Regions from separate parts of the Streptomyces sp. NPDC053431 genome, predicted to be linked through region 1. Evidence: riboswitches for the same ligand, from Rfam matches in the RefSeq annotation. Region 1 holds a riboswitch; each other region holds the start of a gene.
What was found. A riboswitch is a leader RNA that binds a small molecule or an ion and turns the genes downstream of it on or off. The one in region 1 is predicted to bind cyclic di-AMP.

Region 1 (5,343 bases):
GCGGCTCGCAGGAGGGTTTCGCGCCGGAGGAGCTCGACGGCTACGCCGACGCCGCCGTCCGCGTCTTCCTCGCCGCCTACCGCTGACCCGGCGCGAGCGCCCGCCCGTCCCCTTGTACGGTCGGAGCATGAGCACGCCCCCCGCCCCCGAGCTCTTCACCTGGGAGTTCGCCACCGATCCGTATCCCGCGTACGCCTGGCTGCGCGAGCACGCGCCCGTGCACAAGGCCACGCTGCCCAGCGGGGTGGAGGCCTGGCTGGTGACCCGGTACGCGGACGCGCGGCAGGCGCTGGCGGACCAGCGGCTCTCGAAGAACCCGGCGCACCACGACGAGCCGGCGCACGCCAAGGGGAAGACGGGCATCCCGGGCGAGCGCAAGGCCGAGCTGATGACGCATCTGCTCAACATCGACCCGCCGGACCACACCCGGCTGCGCCGGCTGGTGTCGAAGGCGTTCACGCCGCGCCGCGTGGCGGAGTTCGCGCCGCGGGTGCAGGAGCTGACCGACCGGCTGATCGACGGCTTCGCGGAGCGGGGCGAGGCCGACCTGATCCACGAGTTCGCCTTCCCGCTCCCCATCTACGCCATCTGCGACCTGCTCGGGGTGCCGCGCGAGGACCAGGACGACTTCCGGGACTGGGCCGGGATGATGATCCGGCACGGCGGCGGGCCGCGGGGCGGGGTCGCGCGCTCGGTGAAGAAGATGCGCGGCTACCTCCTGGAGCTCATCCACAAGAAGAGGGGAGAGCCGGGGGACGACCTGATCTCCGGGCTCATCAAGGCCTCGGACCACGGTGAGCACCTGACCGAGAACGAGGCCGCCGCCATGGCCTTCATCCTGCTCTTCGCCGGCTTCGAGACCACCGTCAACCTGATCGGCAACGGGGTGTACGCGCTGCTGCGCGACCCGGGGCAGCGGGCCCGGCTGCAGGAGTCGCTCGCGGCGGGGGAGCGCGGGCTCCTGGAGACCGGCGTCGAGGAGCTGCTGCGGTACGACGGGCCCGTTGAGCTGGCCACCTGGCGGTTCGCCACCGAGGCGCTGACCGTCGGCGGGCAGCGGATCCCGGCCGGCGACCCGGTCCTCGTGGTGCTCGCCGCCGCCGACCGGGACCCGGCGCGGTTCGCGGAGCCGGACGTGCTGGATCTGGCGCGGCGTGACAACCAGCACCTGGGGTACGGGCACGGCATCCACTACTGCCTGGGTGCGCCGCTCGCCCGTCTGGAGGGGCAGACCGCGCTCGCGACGCTGCTGACTCGCCTTCCGGACCTGCGACTTGGGGCCGATCCCGCGGAACTGCGGTGGCGGGGTGGGCTCATCATGCGTGGCCTACGCACCCTTCCGGTGGAGTTCACGCCTTCCCACAAAGACCCGCGGAGCTGACGGGCCGTCAAGAATGTGATCTTCGCGTGATCTCCGCTGCATCGACTTGTGACTCACGTTCGAATGCCGCTACTTTCACCCGCAGTCTCAGCTGTCACGCGAAAGGCACTCCGCATGCGCTCCGGGAACGGACGTCACCGCAGACCCCGCCAGGCTCCCGCGCTCGTCGTCGCGGCGGGAGTCACCGGCTCGGCCATGGCGCTGCCACTGCTCGCCACCGGCTCCGCCTCCGCCGCCGACGCGACGACATGGGACCGGGTCGCCGAGTGCGAGTCGGGCGGCGCCTGGAGCGCCAACTTCGGCAACGGGCTCTACGGCGGCCTGCAGTTCTCCCAGGAGAGCTGGGAACGCCACGGCGGCCTCGCCTACGCGCCGAGCGCCGACCTCGCGAGCCGCGCCCAGCAGATCGCCGTCGCGGACCGGGCGCTCGCCGCGGGCGACACCCAGTGGGCCACCTGCGCCCCCATCGCCGGTCTGACGAACGACGGCAAGGCGCCCGGGGTCGACCCGGGCCCCGGTGTCACGCCGAAGCAGAAGACGGGTCCCGTCCCCGAGTCCAACCGCACCGACGGCCTGCCCGCCGGCTCCGACCGGGAGACCGTCGAGCCCTCCGTGACCCCCGCGGCGCCCTCGGCCCCGGCCGGCTCGGTCACCCCCGCGACGCCGACCGGCCCCGCGACCTCGACCCCCGGGACCCCCACCTCCCCCGTGACGCCCGGCATGCCCGTAACACCCGATACGTCCACGACGCCGGGTCTGCCGGGTACGCCCGGTACGCCGGACGCGACCGCGCCGGGCACCGGCAAGCACCGGGGTGACGCGGCGCCGGAAGAGCCGGGCAACCCGGACACCTCATCCGATTCCGGGCGACACGCCGCGCCGACTGACGGGGCGAAGGGTGACGCGACCGACACGGCCACGACCGAGAATTCGGGCACCACGGACAAGGCGGACGAATACACCGTCAAGCCGGGTGACAGTCTGTCGGGCATTGCGGAGGAGAACGGGCTGCCGGGCGGCTGGACCGCCCTCTACGGCGCCAACAAGAAGACCGTCGGTTCCGACCCCGACCTCATCATCCCTGGTCAGAGCCTTGAGTTGGACCTCGGCCTGACGGAATCTCCTAAGTAGTTCGGGGGTGAATGTCCGTTCTGCGTAAGTGAGACATGGGTCTCTCTTCCCGAACTGGCGTGTCACGTCCGCAAACTTTGCTCGGGTCGCCCCTCACCTGCACAAACAGCCCCTGACGGCGTGCAAGTAGGGGCGATTTTTCCGGGTTGATGGACTTTGAACTTCCCCGGGGTCTGTGTCTACGGTCGTGACCGCTCGCCACCGCGGGCCCCACCGACCGGTACGCCGAATCCTGCCGCCGGACGGAGGGAACAGTCGTCGCGCAAGCGCCGAAGGCAGGAGCGGGGGACCCAAGGTAGGTGCCGTCCCCGGCCGTTGAGACAGACGGCCGGCGACCGGCTAGGGGTGGAGCCGCGTGCAAGGTCACGCGGCCGGGCAACTCACTCGCCCGAACCCGACAGCTCACCTCGCAGGCGTCGGTGAGGAGAACTTCCATGCTGCTTTCCGGCAAGGGCAAGCACCGTCGTGCCGCCAAGGTCACCCGTGTCGTCGCGCTCGCCGGTGTCGCCGGCGTCGCCGTCGCGGCCCCGCTGATGACCGCCGGCACCGCCTCGGCCGCCACCGCCTCCGAGTGGGACGCCGTCGCCCAGTGCGAGTCGGGCGGCAACTGGTCCATCAACACCGGCAACGGCTTCTACGGCGGCCTGCAGTTCACCAACTCCACCTGGGCCGCGTACGGCGGCACCGCCTACGCCGCGCGCGCCGACCTGGCCTCCAAGTCGCAGCAGATCGCCGTCGCCGAGAAGGTCCTCGCGGGCCAGGGCAAGGGTGCCTGGCCGAGCTGTGGCGTGGGCCTGTCCAGCGCCGCCTACGACGGTGGCTCGGCCGAGACCGCCGCCCCGAAGCCCGCCGCCCCGCAGCGCACCACCGAGCAGCCGGCGACCCGCAGCGAGCAGCGCCAGGCGCCGAAGAAGAGCGAGTCCAAGAAGACCGTCACCACCCCGACCGGCAAGAAGGTCAAGAAGGGCGACGGCGAGTACAAGGTCGTCGCCGGCGACACCCTCAGCAAGATCGCCGCGGCGCACGGCGTCAAGGGCGGCTGGGAGAAGCTCTTCCAGCTGAACAAGGACGTCGTCGAGAACGCCGACCTGATCTACCCGGGCCAGCAGCTCCACCTCAAGTGAGCCTGCCGACCCTCCCGCGGTGAGTGACCACCCCGGTCCGGAGCGCCCTTCCCCCGTGCGCTCCGGACCGGGGTTTCTCCGCTCCGCGCGGCTCCACGGCGCGCGGCTCCAGGCGCCTCCACGGCGCCGCTCCACCCGCCTCCATGGCGCGGCTCCACCCGCCTTCACGGCGCCGCTCCAGGCGGTCCGACGTGGTTACCCTCCGGTAGATCCGGGGCGTTTCGTCCCCAGATACCTGCCCTCGGGTCCTTTTTCGTCCCAGGGGGCGGGCGCCCGGCTGGCCGGAGCCCCCGAGCCGGTTAGGCTCTTGTCGCAAGGCGAACGAGACCTTGCCGCATGCGTCACAACCAGCGTCACATCCCAGAAGGAGATGCTCGTGCCGTCCATCGACGTCGTCGTAGCCCGGGAAATCCTGGACTCCCGAGGCAACCCCACGGTCGAGGTCGAGGTCGGCCTCGACGACGGCAGCACCGGCCGTGCTGCCGTGCCGTCCGGTGCCTCCACCGGTGCGTTCGAGGCCCTCGAGCTCCGCGACGGTGACCCCAACCGTTACCAGGGCAAGGGCGTGGAGAAGGCCGTGCTCGCCGTCATCGAGCAGATCGGCCCGGAGCTGGTCGGCTACGACGCCACCGAGCAGCGTCTGATCGACCAGGCGATGTTCGACCTGGACGCCACCCCGGACAAGTCCTCGCTCGGCGCCAACGCCATCCTCGGCGTCTCCCTCGCCGTCGCGCACGCCGCCTCCGAGGCCTCGGACCTCCCGCTCTTCCGCTACCTGGGCGGCCCGAACGCGCACCTGCTGCCCGTTCCGATGATGAACATCCTGAACGGCGGCTCGCACGCCGACTCCAACGTGGACATCCAGGAGTTCATGATCGCCCCGATCGGCGCGGAGTCCTTCTCCGAGGCCCTCCGCTGGGGCACCGAGGTCTACCACACCCTCAAGAAGGTCCTGAAGGACAAGGGCCTCTCCACCGGCCTCGGCGACGAGGGCGGCTTCGCCCCGAACCTGGGCTCCAACCGCGAGGCCCTCGACCTCATCCTCGAGGCGATCAAGCAGGCCGGCTACGTGCCCGGCAAGGACATCGCGCTCGCGCTCGACGTCGCCGCCTCCGAGTTCTACAAGGACGGCTCGTACGAGTTCGAGGGCAAGTCCCGCTCGGCCGCCGAGATGACCGAGTACTACGAGGAGCTCGTCTCCGCGTACCCGCTGGTCTCCATCGAGGACCCGCTGTTCGAGGACGACTGGGCCGGCTGGAAGGTCATCACCGAGAAGCTCGGCGCCAAGGTGCAGCTGGTCGGCGACGACCTGTTCGTCACCAACCCGGAGCGCCTGGCCCGCGGCATCGAGGAGGGCACCGCCAACGCCCTCCTGGTCAAGGTCAACCAGATCGGCTCGCTGACCGAGACCCTGGACGCCGTCGAGCTCGCCCAGCGCAGCGGCTTCAAGTGCATGATGTCCCACCGCTCCGGCGAGACCGAGGACGTCACCATCGCCGACCTCGCCGTCGCCACCAACTGCGGCCAGATCAAGACCGGCGCCCCGGCCCGCTCCGAGCGCGTCGCCAAGTACAACCAGCTCCTGCGCATCGAGGAGATCCTCGACGACGCCGCGGTCTACGCCGGCCGCAGCGCCTTCCCGCGCTTCAAGGGCTGAGCCTCTCCGTAGCGGCAGCTTCCGTACGTCCCCGCACTCGGTCCCGTACC
Region 2 (5,343 bases), on a different contig from region 1:
TGAGGTCGGCCACGGCGCGCTCGAAGCGCTCGGCCACGTCGTCGGGGTCGGTGCCGGGGCGGATGATGTCGTTGCCGCCGGCGCAGAACGTCACCAGATCCGGGGCGAGTTCCTTCGCGCGCGGGACCTGTTCCGCGACGATCTGGTCCAGTAGGCGCCCCCGTACGGCGAGATTGGCGTACCGGAAGCCGTCGAGCTCCGGCAGCTGGTCGGCGAGCAGGACCGCGAACCGGTCCGCCCAGCCGACGTACGCCCCGTCGGGCCCGGGATCTCCGACGCCCTCGGTGAAGCTGTCACCGATCGCCGCGTACGACCCGAATGCGTTCTTGTCTGTTGATCTCGAATCGTCTGCCACGGGAGCACATCTTTCCTCTCCCGGTGTGACCTACGCGACCGTAAGGAGGGGTTGACGCCGGGTGACATATGCCACCGATAAAGATTCTCCCAAGCCGGAATACGCCGGAGGCCCGGCACAGGGATGCCGGACCTCCGGGCGCCTGACGGGCGCTGACGTGACGTCAGATGCTCACGCCGTGCGAACGCAGGGCGGCCAGCGGGTCGATGTCGGAGCCGTACTCCGGCCCGGTGCGCATCTCGAAGTGCAGGTGCGGGCCGGTGACGTTGCCGGTCGCGCCGGAGAGGCCGATCTCCTGGCCGCCGGTGACGGTCTGGCCGGCGGAGACGGATATCGAGGACAGGTGCGCGTACTGCGAGAAGGTGCCGTCGGCGTGCTGGATGACGACCTGGTTGCCGTAGGCGCCGCCGTCGCCGGCGGAGTAGACGGTGCCGGGGCCGACCGCGTGGACGGTGGTGCCGGTGGAGGCGATGAAGTCGACGCCGGTGTGGTAGCCGGAGGACCACATGGCGCCCGCGGCGCGGTACGGGGTGGAGATGCCGCCGCTGACCGGGGCGACCCAGCCGGAGGACGAGGTCGCACCGGACGAGGTGGCGGCCGGGGCGGCGGTGGTCGCGGCGGTGGCGCCCGCGTCCGGGGAGCGCTCGCTGCTACGCGAGGCACGCTGCTGGTCGCCGGAGCTCTGGTGCGCGCGCTTCGGGGCGGCGGCCTTGTGCTCGTGACCGGCCTTGGCGGCGTGCTTGCCGCCGAGGGTGAGCTTCATGCCCGGCAGGATCAGCGACGGGTTGCCGCCGATGACCTGGCGGTTGTCGCGGTAGAGCTTCTGCCAGCCGCCGGCCAGGTGGTGCTCGGTGGCGATCTTGGACAGGTAGTCGCCGCGGACGACGGTGTACGTCTTCGGGGCGGACGGGGCCTTGGCAGGGGTGGCGGCGGGCGCCACGACGGCGACGGCCTGCTGCGCGGCGGCGGACGGGGCGGCCTGCTCGGCGGCGTGCGCGCCGGTCGCGCCGATGAGCGGGAGGGCGACGACGGCGCCTCCGGCGCCGGCGGCGACGAACCCGCGGGTGATCGGGTTGGCCTTGGGACGGCGGTGCTTACCCTTCGCGGGCATGGCGAATTCCTCTCCGTCGCCTGCGAGGTGAGCTGTCGGGTTCGGACTGGAGATGTCCGGCCACGCGACGCGTGGCTTCACCCCGAGCCGTCCTTCTTCGAGGGATCGGCAAAGTACCTGGGTCCCCCGCTCCTGCCGTGTACGGGTGGGTGCGGAAACCGGGCGGCGGCAGGATTCGGCGGTCCGTCCGGAGTGAGCGCGACGCTAGACGAGGGGGGTCGACGGGAACAAGCCACTGTTTTCCCGCCCTCGCACATTCCGGGAAATCCGGCGGGAATTCCGGTCACCCTCCGTGGATGACGGTCCCTCGATCCGCCTTTCCAGAAGGGAATTTGAAAAAGACGATCAGGCACGGTCCGTCACGTGTATGACGCTGCTCACGCCCCGCTTCCCATCTGCCAAGGAATCAGGGCGCGTTACCTCGAAACCCTCAATTCGGACAGATGTCCCATTCCCTCCCGAGGGGGTGCGTGGGGGGCCCCTCACCTGGATGATTGCCCCGGGAACCGATCTCGAGACCAGGAGCAACCGTGACGCAAGCGACGACCGAGCCCGAGCTCACCGGCGTACGCAACTTCCGCGACCTTGGCGGGCTGCCGACCGTGGACGGCCGGTCCGTGCGCCCCGGACGCCTGTTCCGCAGCGGCCATCTGGCCCACGCCACCGCCGAGGACGCCGCCTTCCTGGGCACCCTGGGCCTGCACACCGTCTTCGACTTCCGCAACGACGCCGACCGGCGCTTCGAGGGGGACGACGTGCCGCTACCGGGCGTGCGGAACGTGAACATACCGTTGAGCGACCCGGCCGACGGCAAGGAGTTCTGGGAGATGGTGCGCCAGGGCGGCCTGCCGCTGCTGCGCGATCTGCTGGGCGACGGCAAGGCCGCGGCCCGAATGTCCGGTTCCTACCGGAAGATGATGGTCGAGCGCACCGCGGAGCACAGCCGCGTCCTGCACGCGATGGCCGAGGACAGCGTCCCCGCCCTCATGCACTGCGCCGCCGGCAAGGACCGGGCCGGCCTGTCCATCGCGGTCTCCCTGCTGGCCGTCGGCGTCGAGCGGGAGGCCATCGAGGCCGACTACCTGAAGTCGAACGCCCCGCACCGCCGCTACAAGGTGCAGCGCAGCTCCACCGCCCCGGACGGCATGGCGCCCGAGGTGATGGAGCTGCTGAGCCCGCTCTTCGACGCGCGGGTGGAGTATCTGCGGGCCGCCTTCGAGACGATCGACGCGACCTGGGGCTCGGTGGACGCCTACCTCGTCCAGGGCCTCGGGCTCTCCCCGGAGAGCCGGGAGCGGCTCCGTGAGCGGCTGCTCACGGACATCTAGGCACGGCGGACCCCGGGAGCCCGGTCCCGGCGGTCCCGGCGGTTCCGGCTACTGGTTCTGCCCGCCGAGCATGAAGAGCAGGTAGAGGAAGCCGGCGAAGAGGTGCCCCGCGACCAGGTAGGCGAAGAGGCGGAGCGCCAAGCCCTTGGGGAACTTGCCGGCACCGCGCTCCTCGCCGGTCACCGGTACGGACTTCTCGGACATAGCAGTTCCTTTCGGATGGTCAGCGCCGGTGCGGGGTCCCGTCACCGAGGCACAGCTCGGCGACGGGGCTCTGCATCAGGGTGTGGACGAAGAGCAGCTCGGCCCCGGCGCGGGTGGCGGCGCCGATCCGGTGCGGGGTGAGCGAGTCGAAGTGCGCGCTGTCGCCGGGATCGAGGACGTGCACGGCCTCGCCGAGCGCGAGCCGCACCCGGCCCTCGATGACGTGGATCCACTCCTCGCCGGGGTGGACCCGCACGATGTCCGCGCGGGTCGCGTACGGCACGTGGACGCGGAGGCACTGCATCGCGCGCCCGGCGCCGCCGGCCTGGCGGTAGATCCAGCCGTCGGCCTCGACCGGCTCGGAGCGGCCGGCCCGCACCACGGGGTCACGCTCGGGCGGCAGCTCGCCGAGCAGCTCGGACACCGTCGTACCGTAGATACGGGCGAGGGCGAGCAGCATCGGCAGCGAGGGCTGCCGGTTCCCGGTCTCCAGCCGGGAGAGGTGGGCCGGGGAGAGACCGGCCCGCTGCGCGGCGGCCTCCAGGGTGAGCCCCCTGCGGCGGCGCAGGGCCCGCAGCTGCGGGGCGACGTCCGGCAGGACGTCCGGGGCGGCGGGTTCCGGGGCGGGGTCCCCGGGGACGTGGTCCATGCGTCCATTCCGCCAGGGTCATGCCTCTGAGGCAAGTTTCTTGCCTCAGAGGCAAAACCATGGGGGCGGATTCGGACAGCCGGCCCTCAGCGCTGTGCGACGGCCTGCTTGACCAGCGTCTTTCCGAAGTCCCACATCAGTCCGCCGCCTCCGTGGGCGTCGTCCATGACCGCCGTGAAGGCGGTCACGAAGCGGTCCACGTCCGCCTCGTCGATGATCAGCGGCGGGATCAGCTTGATCACCTCCAGATGGTCCCCCGACACCTGGGTGAGGATGCGGTGGCGCTGGAGCAGCGGCACCACGACCATCTGGGCGAAGAGCCCCTTGCGCGCCGCCTGGAGCATCGTCCAGCGGCTGCGCAGGCCGAGCGAGGTCGGCCGGCCGAACTCGATGCCGATCATCAGCCCCCGGCCGCGGATCTCCTTCAGCAGCTCGTAGCGCGGTACGAGCTCGCGCAGGCGCCCGGCGAGCAGGCCGCCGATCCGGCGCACGTGCGCGACCGTGTCCTCGGCCTCCATCACCGAGAGCACCGCGAGCCCGGCCGCCATGGCCTGCGCGTTCGACCCGAAGCTGGCCGAGTGGACGAGCACCCGGTCCATCGACGAGTAGACCTTCTTGAAGATCCAGTCCTTGCCGAGGGTCGCCCCCACCGGCACATAGCCGCCGGAGAGCGCCTTGGCGACGCAGACCAGGTCCGGCTCGACGCCGTCCTCGTGCTGGTACGCGTAGAAGTCGCCGGTCCGTCCGAGGCCCGTCTGCACCTCGTCGGCGATCAGCAGGGCGCCGTGCCGGTGGAGCAGCTCCTGGGCGGCGCGCAGGAAGCCCGGCGGGGCCTCGTGGACCCCCTTGCCCTGAATGGGTTCGACGACGAAGCCGGCCACGTCCCCCTTGCGCAGTTCCCGCTCCAGGGCGTCGAGGTCGCCGAGCTCGATCGCCGTGTCGGGCAGGAGCGGCGCGAAGCCCTCCCGGAAGCACTGCTCGCCGTTGACCGAGAGGGAGCCGGTGGTGAGCCCGTGGAAGGCGTGCGCGCAGTAGACGATCCTCGGACGTCCGGTGGCGTACCGGGCGAACTTGAGCGCGGTCTCGACGGCCTCGGTGCCGCTGTTGCCGAAGAAGACCCGGTCGAGGTGGGGGCTGTGGGCGAGCAGCTGCTCGGCGAGCAGACCGGGCAGCGGCTGGCAGTCGAAGCGGGTGAGGTCGGCGAGCTGCGCGTCGAGGACGTCGTGCAGCGCCTTGCGCACGACGGGGTGGTGCCGGCCGAGGCCCATGACGCCGAAGCCGGCGAGCATGTCGAGGTGGTCGGCGCCGTCGGCGTCCCAGAAGTGGGCGCCCTCGGCCCGCTCGTACACCTTGTCGAAGCCGATGGTGTGCAGCATCCGCGGCAGCTGGTGGTTGAGGTGGCGGGCGTGCAGCTCGTAGCGCTCGCCGCCGCGTTCGGCGAGCAGCGCCCGCAGGTCGAACTCACCGGTCATGGCGCGCTCGCTCACCCGTTGTTCCCGTTGACGGTCTCGCGGACCGCGCGCAGCGACTCCTTGAGCGAGCCCATGGTGGCGAGGACGGCGGTGGGCTCGTAGCCGCAGTGCGCCATGCAGTTGGCGCAGCGCGGGTCCTTGCCGCGGCCGTACTTGTCCCAGTCCGTCTCCTCGATGAGCTCGCGGTACGTCGGTACGTAGCCGTCGCTCATCAGATAGCAGGG
Region 3 (5,343 bases), on a different contig from region 1:
GGGCCGGCACTCCAGGGTGAAGGTGACGGTCCCGCGGGTGCACCGCATCACGCGCAGGATGGCGTGGTCGTCCGTGGGGCGGCCGGTGCGGTCGGGAGGCATCCAGTCGATCAACTCGCCCACGCCGTCGGCGGACAGGAAGCGGGTCACCAGCAACGCCGTGTCGGGGTAGTAGAGCTGTTTGACCGTCACGTCCGGGCCGTCGACCGACAGCCGGAAGTAGCCGCCCCGGTCGTGGTCGAGCAGCGCGGCGAAGACGCCGGGGGAGTCGAAGCGGGGCGCCGCGAACCAGTCGACCACGCCCTCGTCCGAGACGAGGGCGGCGGTCTGCAGGTCTCCCACCAGGCCGTGATCGGCGATGAGCGGGTAGCGCTTCATGATTCCACTATCAGCGACGGGGCGGCTTGGCGACATCGGGGGACGCGGGCGGGCGGTGGCCTGGTCGGAAGTGGTCGAGATGCCGCCGCCGGATGAAGGGCGAACAATTGATTCAGGACCGGCACACCCGCACGTCGTCGGAACCGTTTCATCCGCTCGGGGACATTCCTATCCGGACTCGGCGGTGCCATGAACGCAGCAAGCCCGGCCCAGGGCAGCGGATCGTCAGCGCGCAAGGCCACGAGCAGTCCAGCGGCGCAGAAGAGCAGTCTCTACCGGCTGGGGCACTGGTGCGCCCGGCACTTCGTCATCACCATCGCGCTGTGGCTCGCCGCCGTCGCCGGACTCCAGATCGCCGACCGCGCGGTGGGCGGCCAGTTCTCCGACAACTTCGCCCTGCCCGGCGTGCAGTCCTCCGAGGGACTCGACGTGCTGCAGGCGCACGACCCGGCCGCCGGCGGCTACGGGGCCCAGGTGGTCCTCAACGACCCCTCGAAGCCGCTCACTCAGGACGCCTCCCAGGTGAACTCGGCGGTCGCGGCGTTGCAGAAACTGCCCGACGTGCTCAACGTGCAGAACCCGCTGCCGCCGCCGGGCACGACGCCGCCGACACCGCCCGCCAATGTGCCCAACACGGGCCCGCTGTCCACGGACGGCAAGACCGCCTACATCACCATCCGCTTCAGCGTCCCGCCGTCCACTCTGGGCACCGACTACCTGAACGGCGTCGACACCGCCGTGCAACCCCTGCGCGCCGCGGGCGTCGACGTCGAGTACGGCGGCCCGCTCGGCGAACTGGCCCGGCCGGCGGCCGACGACCGCACCAGCGAGGCGATCGGCTTCGCCGTCGCGATCGTGGTGCTCCTGATCGGCTTCGGCAGCGTCATCGCCGCGGTGATGCCGCTGGTCACCGCGCTCATCGGCGCGATCTGCGGGCTCGCGCTGCTCGGCCTGACGGCGGCGGCCTTCACCTTCGGCACCGTCTCGCCGACCCTGGCCACCATGATCGGTCTGGGCGTCGGCATCGACTACGCGCTGTTCCTGATCACCCGTCACCGCCAGAACATCATGAACGGGCACGATCCCGACGACTCCGCGGGCCTGGCGACGACCACGAGCGGCCGGGCGGTCCTCGTCTCCGGCTGCACCGTCATCATCGCCCTGTCCGGCCTGTGGGTCTCCGGCGTCACCTTCATCGGCAAACTCGGCCTGGCGGCCGCCTTCACGGTCGTCACCGCGGTCGTCGCCGCGCTCACCCTCGTCCCGGCCATGCTCGGACTCGTCGGACGCCGCATCGACCGCTACCACGTGCGCAAACCCGTCGCGGAGACCGACGCCGAGCCCAGCGCCCCCGCGCACGGCACCTGGCACCGGTACGCCCAGCGGGTGGAGCGGCGGCCCTGGTACTTCCTGGTCGGCGGGGTCGTCACCCTGGTGATCCTGGCCATCCCGCTGTTCTTCATCCAGCTCGGCCACATCGGCGACGGCGCCGACCCCAAGTCGTTCACCGACCGGCGCGCCTACGACCTGATCTCCACGGCCTTCGGGCCCGGGGCCAACGGGCCCCTGACCGTCGTGGTGGACCAGACCGCGGTCCCGGCCGGCGATCGATCGGCGCTCGCGAGCAAGCTCCAGCAGTCGCTCACGAACGTGCCCGACGCGGCCTCCATCACCCCCTTGCAGCCCACTCCCGACGGTGACGTGCTGATCGGCACCGCCTACTCGGTCGCCTCCCCGCAGGACGAGAAGACCACCCAGCTCACCAACCACCTCGTCGACGACGTGCTGCCGCAGGCGGTGTCCGGCACGGACGCGAAGACCTACGTCACCGGGACCACGGCCGCCCAGGTCGACTTCCTGGACATCGTCTCCAGCCGGCTGCCGCTGATCATCGCGGTCGTCGTGGCGCTCGCCTTCCTGGTCATCCTGATCGTCTTCCGAGGGCTCCTCGTGGCCCTCAAGGCCGCCGTCCTCAACGTGCTGTCCATCGCCGCCTCCTACGGCGTCGTCGTGGCCGTCTTCCAGTGGGGCTGGGGCGGCCCCGCCCTCGGCGTCTCCGGCAAGGTGCCCATCGAGAGCTACGTGCCGATGATGATGTTCGCCATCGTCTTCGGCCTCAGCATGGACTACGAGATCTTCCTGCTGTCCCGGGTCCGCGAGGCGTGGCTGCGCACCGGCGACGCCGAGGCGAGTGTGGCCCACGCCCTGGAGATCACCGCGAGGGTCATCACCTGTGCCGCGCTGATCATGGTGAGCGTCTTCGCGGCCTTCATCGTGTCCGACAACATCGTCATCAAGATGCTCGGCCTGGGACTCGCGGTGAGCGTGCTCATCGACGCGACCGTCGTCCGGCTCCTGCTCGTGCCCGCCGTGATGACCCTGCTGGGCCGGCACGCCTGGTGGACCCCCCACTGGCTCGACCGCATCCTCCCGCACCTCGACACCGAGGGGGAGGCGGCCCTGGAGCAGGACGAGGAGCGGGGCCGCGAGCCGGCCCACTGAGCACCGCGCGTGCACATTCGGACAAAGAGGTAGATGTCACTCTATTAAGCTCCAATGCCGGAATGCTGAAGGAATTCCGGCATTGGAGCTATTTCTGTGCCGTAAGGGCATGAGGGTGGGGCTGAGTGAGATGGGTCACGGCTATTCCGGGCCGGGGAATGCTGGCGCGACGTCAGATGCGAGCCGGTGAAGAGGCGTTGGCGCGGCGCGGATGAATGAGAGGAATGATCCTTTATATTTCCTCGAATGATCCATTTGCTTTGATTAATTTCCGTCTTGTTCTCGCCGGATGAATTCGCTTACGGTCACCCGGCAACCGGACGGAAACGCCGAATCCTGCCGCCGACCGGGAACCGCACACACGACCACTTCCGGCAGGAGCGGGGGACCCAGGTTTGCCGCCGGTCCCGGACTCCGGGGACGGCTCGGGGTGAAGCCGTGCCTCCAGCGCGGCCGGGCATCTCCTGCCCGAACCCGACAGCTCACCTCGCAGGCGGAGGAGAGGACCCCGCCATGCGTGGAAACGGCAAGCACCGTCGCACCAAGAAGTCTCCGCTCACCCGCGGCATCGCCGCCGCCGGTCTCACCGGCAGCGCCGCGCTGGCCCTGCCCCTGGCCGGCGCGACGACCGCGGGCGCGGTCACGCCGCAGGCGGCGCACACCGTCGCAGTCGAAAAGGCGACGGTTCGCGTGGCGCAGGTGGCGCAAGCCACGCAGCTGGCGAAGGCGCCCGCCACGGTCCGTTATTCCGTGGTCGCCGGCGACTCCCTTTCGAAGATCGCCCGCAAGTATTCGGTGAAGGGCGGCTGGAAGAAGGTCTACCAGGACAACCGGCGCGCCGTCGGCGCCGACCCGGGTCTCATCCGCCCCGGCCTGCGGCTGACCGTCGACGCCCGGGGCGCGGCGCTCTCGGGGGCGAAGCCCCCGACCGCCCGTACCGGGACGGCGGCGAGCACCAAGACGGGCGCGAGCGCGGGCACCGTGGTCCAGGCCGCGGCCCCGGCGAAGGCGACCTCGTACCCCGACAACCTCGACGGCTGGATCCGCGAGGCCCTGGACATCATGGCCAAGCAGGGCATCCCCGGCAGCTACGACGGCATCTACCGCAACATCATGCGCGAGTCGTCGGGCAACCCGCTGGCCATCAACAACTGGGACTCCAACGCTTTGGCCGGCACCCCCTCCAAGGGCCTGCTCCAGGTGATCGACCCGACCTTCCAGGCCTACCACGTCCCGGGCACGGCCAACGACCCGTACGACCCGGTCGCCAACATCACGGCGGCCTGCAACTACGCGGCCGACCGCTACGGCTCCATCGACAACGTCTTCGGCGCCTACTGACCCCGGCGCACCCGCTGACAGCACACGGTGCTCCCGTACCCCGGCCGACCGGGGTACGGGAGCACCGTCGTACGTGCGGGTCCCGGTCGAGGGCCTCGGACCCGGTGGGGCTGACGGCGGCGGGGTGGCGATCCGCGGGGGCCGGGAGCCGTCGGTTCAGTCCGCGACGCGGACCGCGCGGGCCGGGCGGATGGCGGCGGCCCGGCGGGCCGGGCCCACGGTGGCCAGGAGGGATGCGGCGAAGGTGGCCGCGGCCAGGGCGCAGATGCTGGTCCACTCCAGCGGGAACCCGCCCTCGAGGCCTTCGAAGGCGGCGCTGTTGCGGTACATGAGCCAGGTCGTGAGGACGCCGAGGAGGGAACCGAGCACGATCCCCTCCGAGGCGACGAAGGCGCTCTCCCAGAGGAAGGACCGCTGCACGGTGCGCGCCCGGAAGCCGAGGGCCCGCAGGATGCCGATGGTGCGGCGGCGTTCGCGTACGGCCCGGACCATGACGACGCCGAGGCCGGTGATGCCCACGCCGAGGCCCAGGGCGAGGAAGCCCTGCATGAGGCGGAAGAAGGCGGTGCTGGAGTCGAACTGGTGGCGGATCTCGGATGCGATCGGGGTGGCCACCAGGCTGGACCGGAGCTGCTCGCCCTGCACCTGGGCGGCCAGGTCGTCCGCGGAGGTGCCGGGGCGGGTGCTGACGAGGGCGGAGGCGTTCTGCGCCTGGTCGCCGTAGAGCTCGCGGATGCTCCGCTCTCCCATGACGACGGGGTAGGTCGTCGAACTGGCGCCGGTACCGGGGTAGAAGACCATGCCGTTGTCGAGCACCCCGGCGATGACCTTCTGCTCGCTGCGGCCGGTCCGCGGGTCGGTGACGGTGAGGGTGTCGCCCGGGTCGTAGTAGTCGCCGGCCGGGCCGCCGGTGCTGCCGAAGAAGCCGTCCAGGACGACGTACCGAGGGTCGGTGGCGAGCGCGTGCCAGACCGCCGCGTCGTCCGCGAGCCCGGGCAGCCGCTCCCGGAAGGTGATGCCGGTGATCGCGCCGTCCGGCACCCCCACGGCCGCGACGTCCAGCGGCTGGGTGCTGCGGTGCCCGGGGTCGGTGGCCCGGCCGGCGGCGTTGAGCAGCGGTGT
Region 4 (5,343 bases), on a different contig from region 1:
CGGCACGGTCTCGTGCGAGGTGGAGACCATCTGCCTCGGTCAGGCCGTCGGGCCCGCGGCGGTGCTGCTCGCGGCCGGCTCCCCGGGCCGGCGGCTCGCGCTGCCCGGGGCCAGGATCGTCCTCCAGCAGCCCACGCTGGACGAGCCGTTGCGGGGTCAGCCCAGCGATCTCGACATCCACGCGCGGGAATTGCTGCGACAGCGCGCGCTGGTCGCCGGACTGCTCGCCGCGCACACCGGGCGGGACCGCGGCCGGGTCGACGCCGACATCGACCGGACCACCGTGCTCGACGCCACGGAGGCGCGCGCGTACGGCCTGGTCGACCACGTCGTGCAGAGCCGCCGCGGGTCCGCCGGCACCGCCGACGAGGGGTGAGCCGGCCATGGTCCCGGAGCTGCCGCCGCTCCCCGCGCTGACGCGCGCCGAGAGCGAGTTCGTGGACGCGTACCTCGAAGTCGTCGACCTGCTGGGAAGAATCAATCCATCCAGGTCCTCGCATACCTATGGGGCCCTGCGAGCCGCCCAGGCCCTGATAGGACGCGCGACGGCGCTCCGGGACGCCCTGACGCTCATGCATATGCGGGGCGAGAGCGAGGTCCACGTGGCCACATTGACGCGCGCGCTAAGGGTGTTGGACGGCGAGCGGCGCTCAGGGCGCGTCACCCTCCCCGGAGAGCAGGCGAGTTGACAACACCGCGTGTCGTGTCGAGGTCCACACGGGGCATGCGCGACGCAGAATCGCTCCCCCGTTCGGCGTAGTCGACGAATCGACATGGAGCTCAGGTAAGTTGCGCAACAGGTGTACACATCTAGCGGAATCGGGCATTCCATCGCTGGTGACGGGGTCGTCGGCCAAACCTCCGAAGATCGCGAAACCCGACTGTCCACTCGAATGGATCAGTCGTGAGGAGCCTCACATATGGCCGTTTCAGCTCGGATTTCGCCCTAGGTGTGGGTCAAGATCCCTGTCGACGACAAGCCCCCGCCACCCGAGGCGGGGCGGTCCGGGCGGACGCCGAGTCCTGCCGCCGTCCCGGACGTCTGGTCGACAGGAGTGGATCGGCAGGAGTGGAGGACCCGAGCAACACGGGACGTGCCCGCAAGGGTGACGGCCCTCGGGGTGAAGCCGCAGCCGCGGCCGGGCATCTTCGCCTGCCCGAACCCGACAGGTCATCCTTCACAGGCGGCTGACGAAGGGTTGCGCATGACTGCGCAGATTCATGTCCCGTCCCTGCTGTCCCGGGCCGGAGCCGTCTCGGCTCTCACCCTCGCCGCCGTGGGCGGCACGCTGCTCGCCCCAGGAGCGGCGCCGGAGGCCCAGGCCGCGACCTCGTACGCCGACACGGCCCTGAGCGTCGCCGCCTCGAAGAAGGGATCGCCTTACAAGTACGGCGCTACGGGCCCCACCAGGTTCGACTGCTCGGGCCTCACGCTCTACTCGTACAAGAAGGCGGGCAAGACGCTGCCCCGCACCGCGCAGCAGCAGTACAACAAGACCCGGCACATCGCGGCGTCCAGCCGCCAGAAGGGGGACCTCGTCTTCTTCCATTCCGGTGGAAGGGTGTACCACGTCGGAATCTACGCGGGTAACAACAAGATCTGGCACTCCCCGAAGACCGGTTCGTGGGTGAAGCTCGACAAGATCTGGTCGGCCAAGGTGCTCTACGGCCGCGTCCGCTGACCGCGGATCCCGCCGCGCCCGCCGCCCGGCGCCCACCGGGCCCGTTCCGCGGCCCCCGCCCCCACGACTCCCGTCCCCGGGGTCGGCGCGCGCGGGGGCGGGCGGTCCCGGGGGCGGCCCGCCCTGTCGGGGCGTCAGCGTCCCTATCGAGGCGTCAGCGTCGCCGCCGTCCAGGGGAGGCTGATCCGGACCGTCTTGCCGCCCTCGGCCGTCGGCGTCACCGCGAGGCGGCCGCCGGCCTCGGCGGTCAGCGAGCGGATGATGACCATGCCGCGCCCGTTGTCCTGCTGGACGGCCGCCGGGAGGCGCCGGGGCCACCGCGGGTGGCTGTCGGTCACGCCGATGTGCAGCCGCTCGTCGCGTTCCAGGCGCACGTCGACGGTGAAGGTGGGCGACCGGCCGAAGGTGTGCTGCACCGCGTTGGTCGCCAGCTCGGAGACGATCAGCCGGACCGTGTCCGCCGTGTCGCTCGCGCTCCCGAGCCCCCAGGAGGTGAGCACCTCGGCGACGTACCTCCGGGCGGCGGAGACCGAGGCCGGATCGCTCGGCAGCGTGACGGTTGCTTCCTGGTGGTCTGCCATGGCGACGCCGTCCCTTTCCCACCGGGCCCCGCCCGGATTGCGCTTCGCGTCAGAGTGCCACCGATCGGGCCGGCCTGGACGTCGATCGGCGAAGATATGCGGATATCTGTCGCCCGAAGCGGTGAACCGTGCGCGCGGCGGCCGGATGCGGACTCGGCGTGCCTGTAAGGCCCTTGAGCGGGCACACGAGCCGTATGACCCTCTCCGACAACACCGTCTCCCGGCACCCCGTCTCCAAGAGCACCGTCCTCGTCCTGGACAGCAGCGATCCCGAGCCCCTCGCCCGCTTCTACGCCGCCCTGCTGGGCGGCACCGCCGAACCGGCCGAGGGCGACCCCGACCTGCTCCTGATCTGCTCCCCCGGGGGCGTCGTCCTCGGCATCCACCGCGACCCCGGCCAGGCTCCGCCCAGCTGGCCACGGCCGGAGGACTCCCAGCAGGCCCACTTATGGATCCTGGTCGCCCCCGACGCCCTCGACGAGGCCGAACGCGAGGCCATCAGCCTGGGCGCGCGGCCGGTGGCGGCCGAGGTCGACGGCACCCGCCTCGACCGGCGCACCGCCGTGCGGCGCTGCACGGACCCGGCCGGCCACCCCTTCGTGCTCGCCGCGGCGCCCGGTGTTTCCGCGTGAGGCCACCGGGCAGCCGCATCCACGTCCCACCCATCGTCCGTACGCACACGGAGGACGAGCATGAGCCACCACGAGCGCCGGCGCACCCTTCCCGCGGACGCGCCGCCCCGCACCACACCGTCCGAGGCCGTCGGCGAGAGCGGTGACGCCGAGGCCCGCCAGGAGGCCGAGGAGGCGGTACGCGGCCGCCGCGGCGACACCGCGCCCGACGCGCACGGCATGGGCGCCAAGCGCCAGTCCCCCGGCCTGGGCCGCGAGGAACAGCGCCGCCCCCACGGGCGCAGGGGCGAGGCCGGGGACGGCGACGTCGAGGAAGGCGACTCCTAGTTAGACGCCAGGGCCCGGGTCCCGGCCGCGGGGCGGGGGCGGGTGGCCGCCGCCAGGACGAACGTGATGCTGATCAGCAGCGACCAGGCGCCGAACTTCTCCACGCCGACGGGCTGCCACCCGTGGAGCTGGTACGGGTAGCGCCAGGCGCCCACGTACGTGGCGAGGTTCTCCGCCAGCCACAGGAAGAAGCCGATCAGCACGAAGGACAGGGCCAGCGGCATCCGCAGGCGGGCACCGCGCACCGTGAACCGCACGGAGGTGCCCGCCGTGACGGCCAGCAGCAGCGCGGCGAGCGGCCAGCGGGCGTCCGGCAGCCAGTGGTGGGTGAAGAAGTTCACGTAGATCGCCGCGGCCACCACCGCCGTCGCCCGGGGCCGGTAGCGCACCAGCTCGAGGTCGAAGAGGTGCCACGCCCGGCAGACGTAGCTCCCGACGGCCGCGTAGAGGAACCCTCCGTACAGCGGGACGCCGGCGAACTTGAGCACGGCCGGTTCGGGGTAGCTCCACGAGCCGAGCGCCACCTTCACCAGCTCGAACGCCAGGCCGATGACATGGCAGACGGCGATGACGGCGACGTCCCGCCCCGACTCCCAGCCGCGCAGCCAGAAGAGCAGGGTGAGCAGCACGCCGTAGACGACGAGCAGGTCGTAGCGGGCCACCGGGAGCCCGGGCAGCAGCGTGGACGCCGCCACCCCCGACAGCAGCGCGATCGCGAAGGCGCAGGCCCGGGTCTGCCCCCAGGCGAAGGCGAGCAGGCGGCGGAAGGACGAGGTCAGCAGGTCGGTGAAGGGCGCGTTCAGGCTCAGCATGATGCGCTGTAGGACGAGCCTGACGACCGGCCCGGTTGCGGGCGGCGGGCACCGAGCCGCTGCCCGCGCCCGGCCGCCGGCGGGGGCTCAGGCCCTCGCGCCCTCCGGTGCCGTGCGGACGATGGTCGTGACCGCGCGCTCGATCTCCGCCTCCGTGAGGTCGGCGCGGGCCGTCAGGCGAAGCCGCGAGATGCCGTCCGGGACGGACGGGGGGCGGAAGCAGCCGACGGCCACACCGAGTTCCCGGCAGTCGGCGGCCCAGCGGAGGGCCTCGTTCGGGCCCGGGGCGCGGACCGAGACCACGGCGGCGTCGGGGCGCACGGCGGTCAGCCCGGCCTCGGTGAGGAGGCGGTGGAGCGTGGTCGCGACCGTGCGCGCCCGGTCCGCGAGGGCCGGTTCGGCCACGATCAGCCGCAGGCTCGCGAGAGCGGCGCCCGTGGCGGCGGGGGCGAGTCCGGTGTCGAAGATGAAGGTGCGGGCCGCGTTCACCAGGTGCTCGATCACCCGGGCCGGGCCGAGCACCGCACCGCCCTGGCTGCCCAGCGACTTGGAGAGGGTGAGGGTCGCGACGACGTCCGGGTCGCCCGCCAGCCCCGCCTCGTGGAGGGCGCCGCGTCCGCCGGCACCGAGCACCCCGAGACCGTGCGCGTCGTCGACGACCAGGCCCGCGCCGTGCGCCCGGCAGGCCTCCGCGAGCGCCGTGAGGGGCGCCTTGTCGCCGTCGACCGAGAAGACGGAGTCGCTGACCGCGATCGCCCGGCGGTCCGGGTGCGCGCCGAGCGTCTTGGCGACGGCCTCGGGGTCGGCGTGCGGGACCACCGCCGTCTCGGCCCGGGACAGCCGGCAGCCGTCGACGATCGAGGCGTGGTTGCCCGCGTCCGAGACGATCAGGCCGTCCCGGGCGGAGAGCGCGGTGAGCGCCGCGAGGTTCGCGGTGTAGCCGGAGGAGAAGACGAGCGCCGCCTCGAAGCCGCAGAACTCGGCGAGTTCGCGCTCCAGGCGGGCGTGAAGCCGGGTCGAGCCGGTGACGAGCCGCGAGCCGGTGGATCCCGCGCCCCAGCGTCGGGCCGCCTCGGCCGCAGCCTCGGTGATCTCCGGGCGGCGGGTGAGGCCGAGGTAGTCGTTGCTCGCGAGGTCGAGCAGTTCCGACTCGGCCGGCCGGGGCCGCAGTGTCCGTACGAGCCCCGCCTCCGCGCGCTGCCGTGCCGCGGCCTCGGTCCAGGCGAAGGCGGTTCGGCGGGGGTCCGAGCCCGCGCCCGGGTTCTGCGCGTCCTGCGGGTCCTCGGCGTACGGCGGCATGGCAGATCCT

Region 2: linked by a shared signal. The riboswitch ahead of ACIGXE_RS31330 (peptidoglycan DD-metalloendopeptidase family protein) and the one ahead of ACIGXE_RS27875 (transglycosylase family protein) in region 1 are both predicted to bind cyclic di-AMP.
Region 3: linked by a shared signal. The riboswitch ahead of ACIGXE_RS06730 (transglycosylase SLT domain-containing protein) and the one ahead of ACIGXE_RS27875 (transglycosylase family protein) in region 1 are both predicted to bind cyclic di-AMP.
Region 4: linked by a shared signal. The riboswitch ahead of ACIGXE_RS14110 (C40 family peptidase) and the one ahead of ACIGXE_RS27875 (transglycosylase family protein) in region 1 are both predicted to bind cyclic di-AMP.

The regions. Positions count from the first base shown of each region.
Region 1 is NZ_JBITXX010000014.1:45,877-51,219, reverse strand. Features, by position in the region: gene ACIGXE_RS27890 (TetR/AcrR family transcriptional regulator) at 1-86, shown strand, start outside; gene ACIGXE_RS27885 (cytochrome P450) at 128-1,381, shown strand; gene ACIGXE_RS27880 (transglycosylase family protein) at 1,496-2,512, shown strand; cyclic di-AMP (ydaO/yuaA leader) riboswitch at 2,770-2,943, shown strand; gene ACIGXE_RS27875 (transglycosylase family protein) at 2,947-3,636, shown strand; gene eno (phosphopyruvate hydratase) at 4,007-5,293, shown strand.
Region 2 is NZ_JBITXX010000018.1:102,270-107,612, forward strand. Features, by position in the region: gene ACIGXE_RS31325 (SGNH/GDSL hydrolase family protein) at 1-355, opposite strand, end outside; gene ACIGXE_RS31330 (peptidoglycan DD-metalloendopeptidase family protein) at 519-1,466, opposite strand; cyclic di-AMP (ydaO/yuaA leader) riboswitch at 1,471-1,657, opposite strand; gene ACIGXE_RS31335 (tyrosine-protein phosphatase) at 1,997-2,794, shown strand; gene ACIGXE_RS31340 (DUF6126 family protein) at 2,843-2,998, opposite strand; gene ACIGXE_RS31345 (helix-turn-helix domain-containing protein) at 3,018-3,647, opposite strand; gene ACIGXE_RS31350 (aspartate aminotransferase family protein) at 3,734-5,119, opposite strand; gene hpnH (adenosyl-hopene transferase HpnH) at 5,131-5,343, opposite strand, start outside.
Region 3 is NZ_JBITXX010000002.1:172,195-177,537, forward strand. Features, by position in the region: gene ACIGXE_RS06720 (glycoside hydrolase family 15 protein) at 1-378, opposite strand, end outside; gene ACIGXE_RS06725 (MMPL family transporter) at 568-2,880, shown strand; cyclic di-AMP (ydaO/yuaA leader) riboswitch at 3,233-3,389, shown strand; gene ACIGXE_RS06730 (transglycosylase SLT domain-containing protein) at 3,394-4,221, shown strand; gene ACIGXE_RS06735 (ABC transporter permease) at 4,378-5,343, opposite strand, start outside.
Region 4 is NZ_JBITXX010000004.1:316,776-322,118, forward strand. Features, by position in the region: gene ACIGXE_RS14100 (ATP-dependent Clp protease proteolytic subunit) at 1-376, shown strand, start outside; gene ACIGXE_RS14105 (hypothetical protein) at 384-689, shown strand; cyclic di-AMP (ydaO/yuaA leader) riboswitch at 1,005-1,202, shown strand; gene ACIGXE_RS14110 (C40 family peptidase) at 1,206-1,682, shown strand; gene ACIGXE_RS14115 (ATP-binding protein) at 1,826-2,263, opposite strand; gene ACIGXE_RS14120 (VOC family protein) at 2,458-2,895, shown strand; gene ACIGXE_RS14125 (hypothetical protein) at 2,956-3,222, shown strand; gene ACIGXE_RS14130 (DUF817 domain-containing protein) at 3,219-4,034, opposite strand; gene ACIGXE_RS14135 (8-amino-7-oxononanoate synthase) at 4,122-5,333, opposite strand.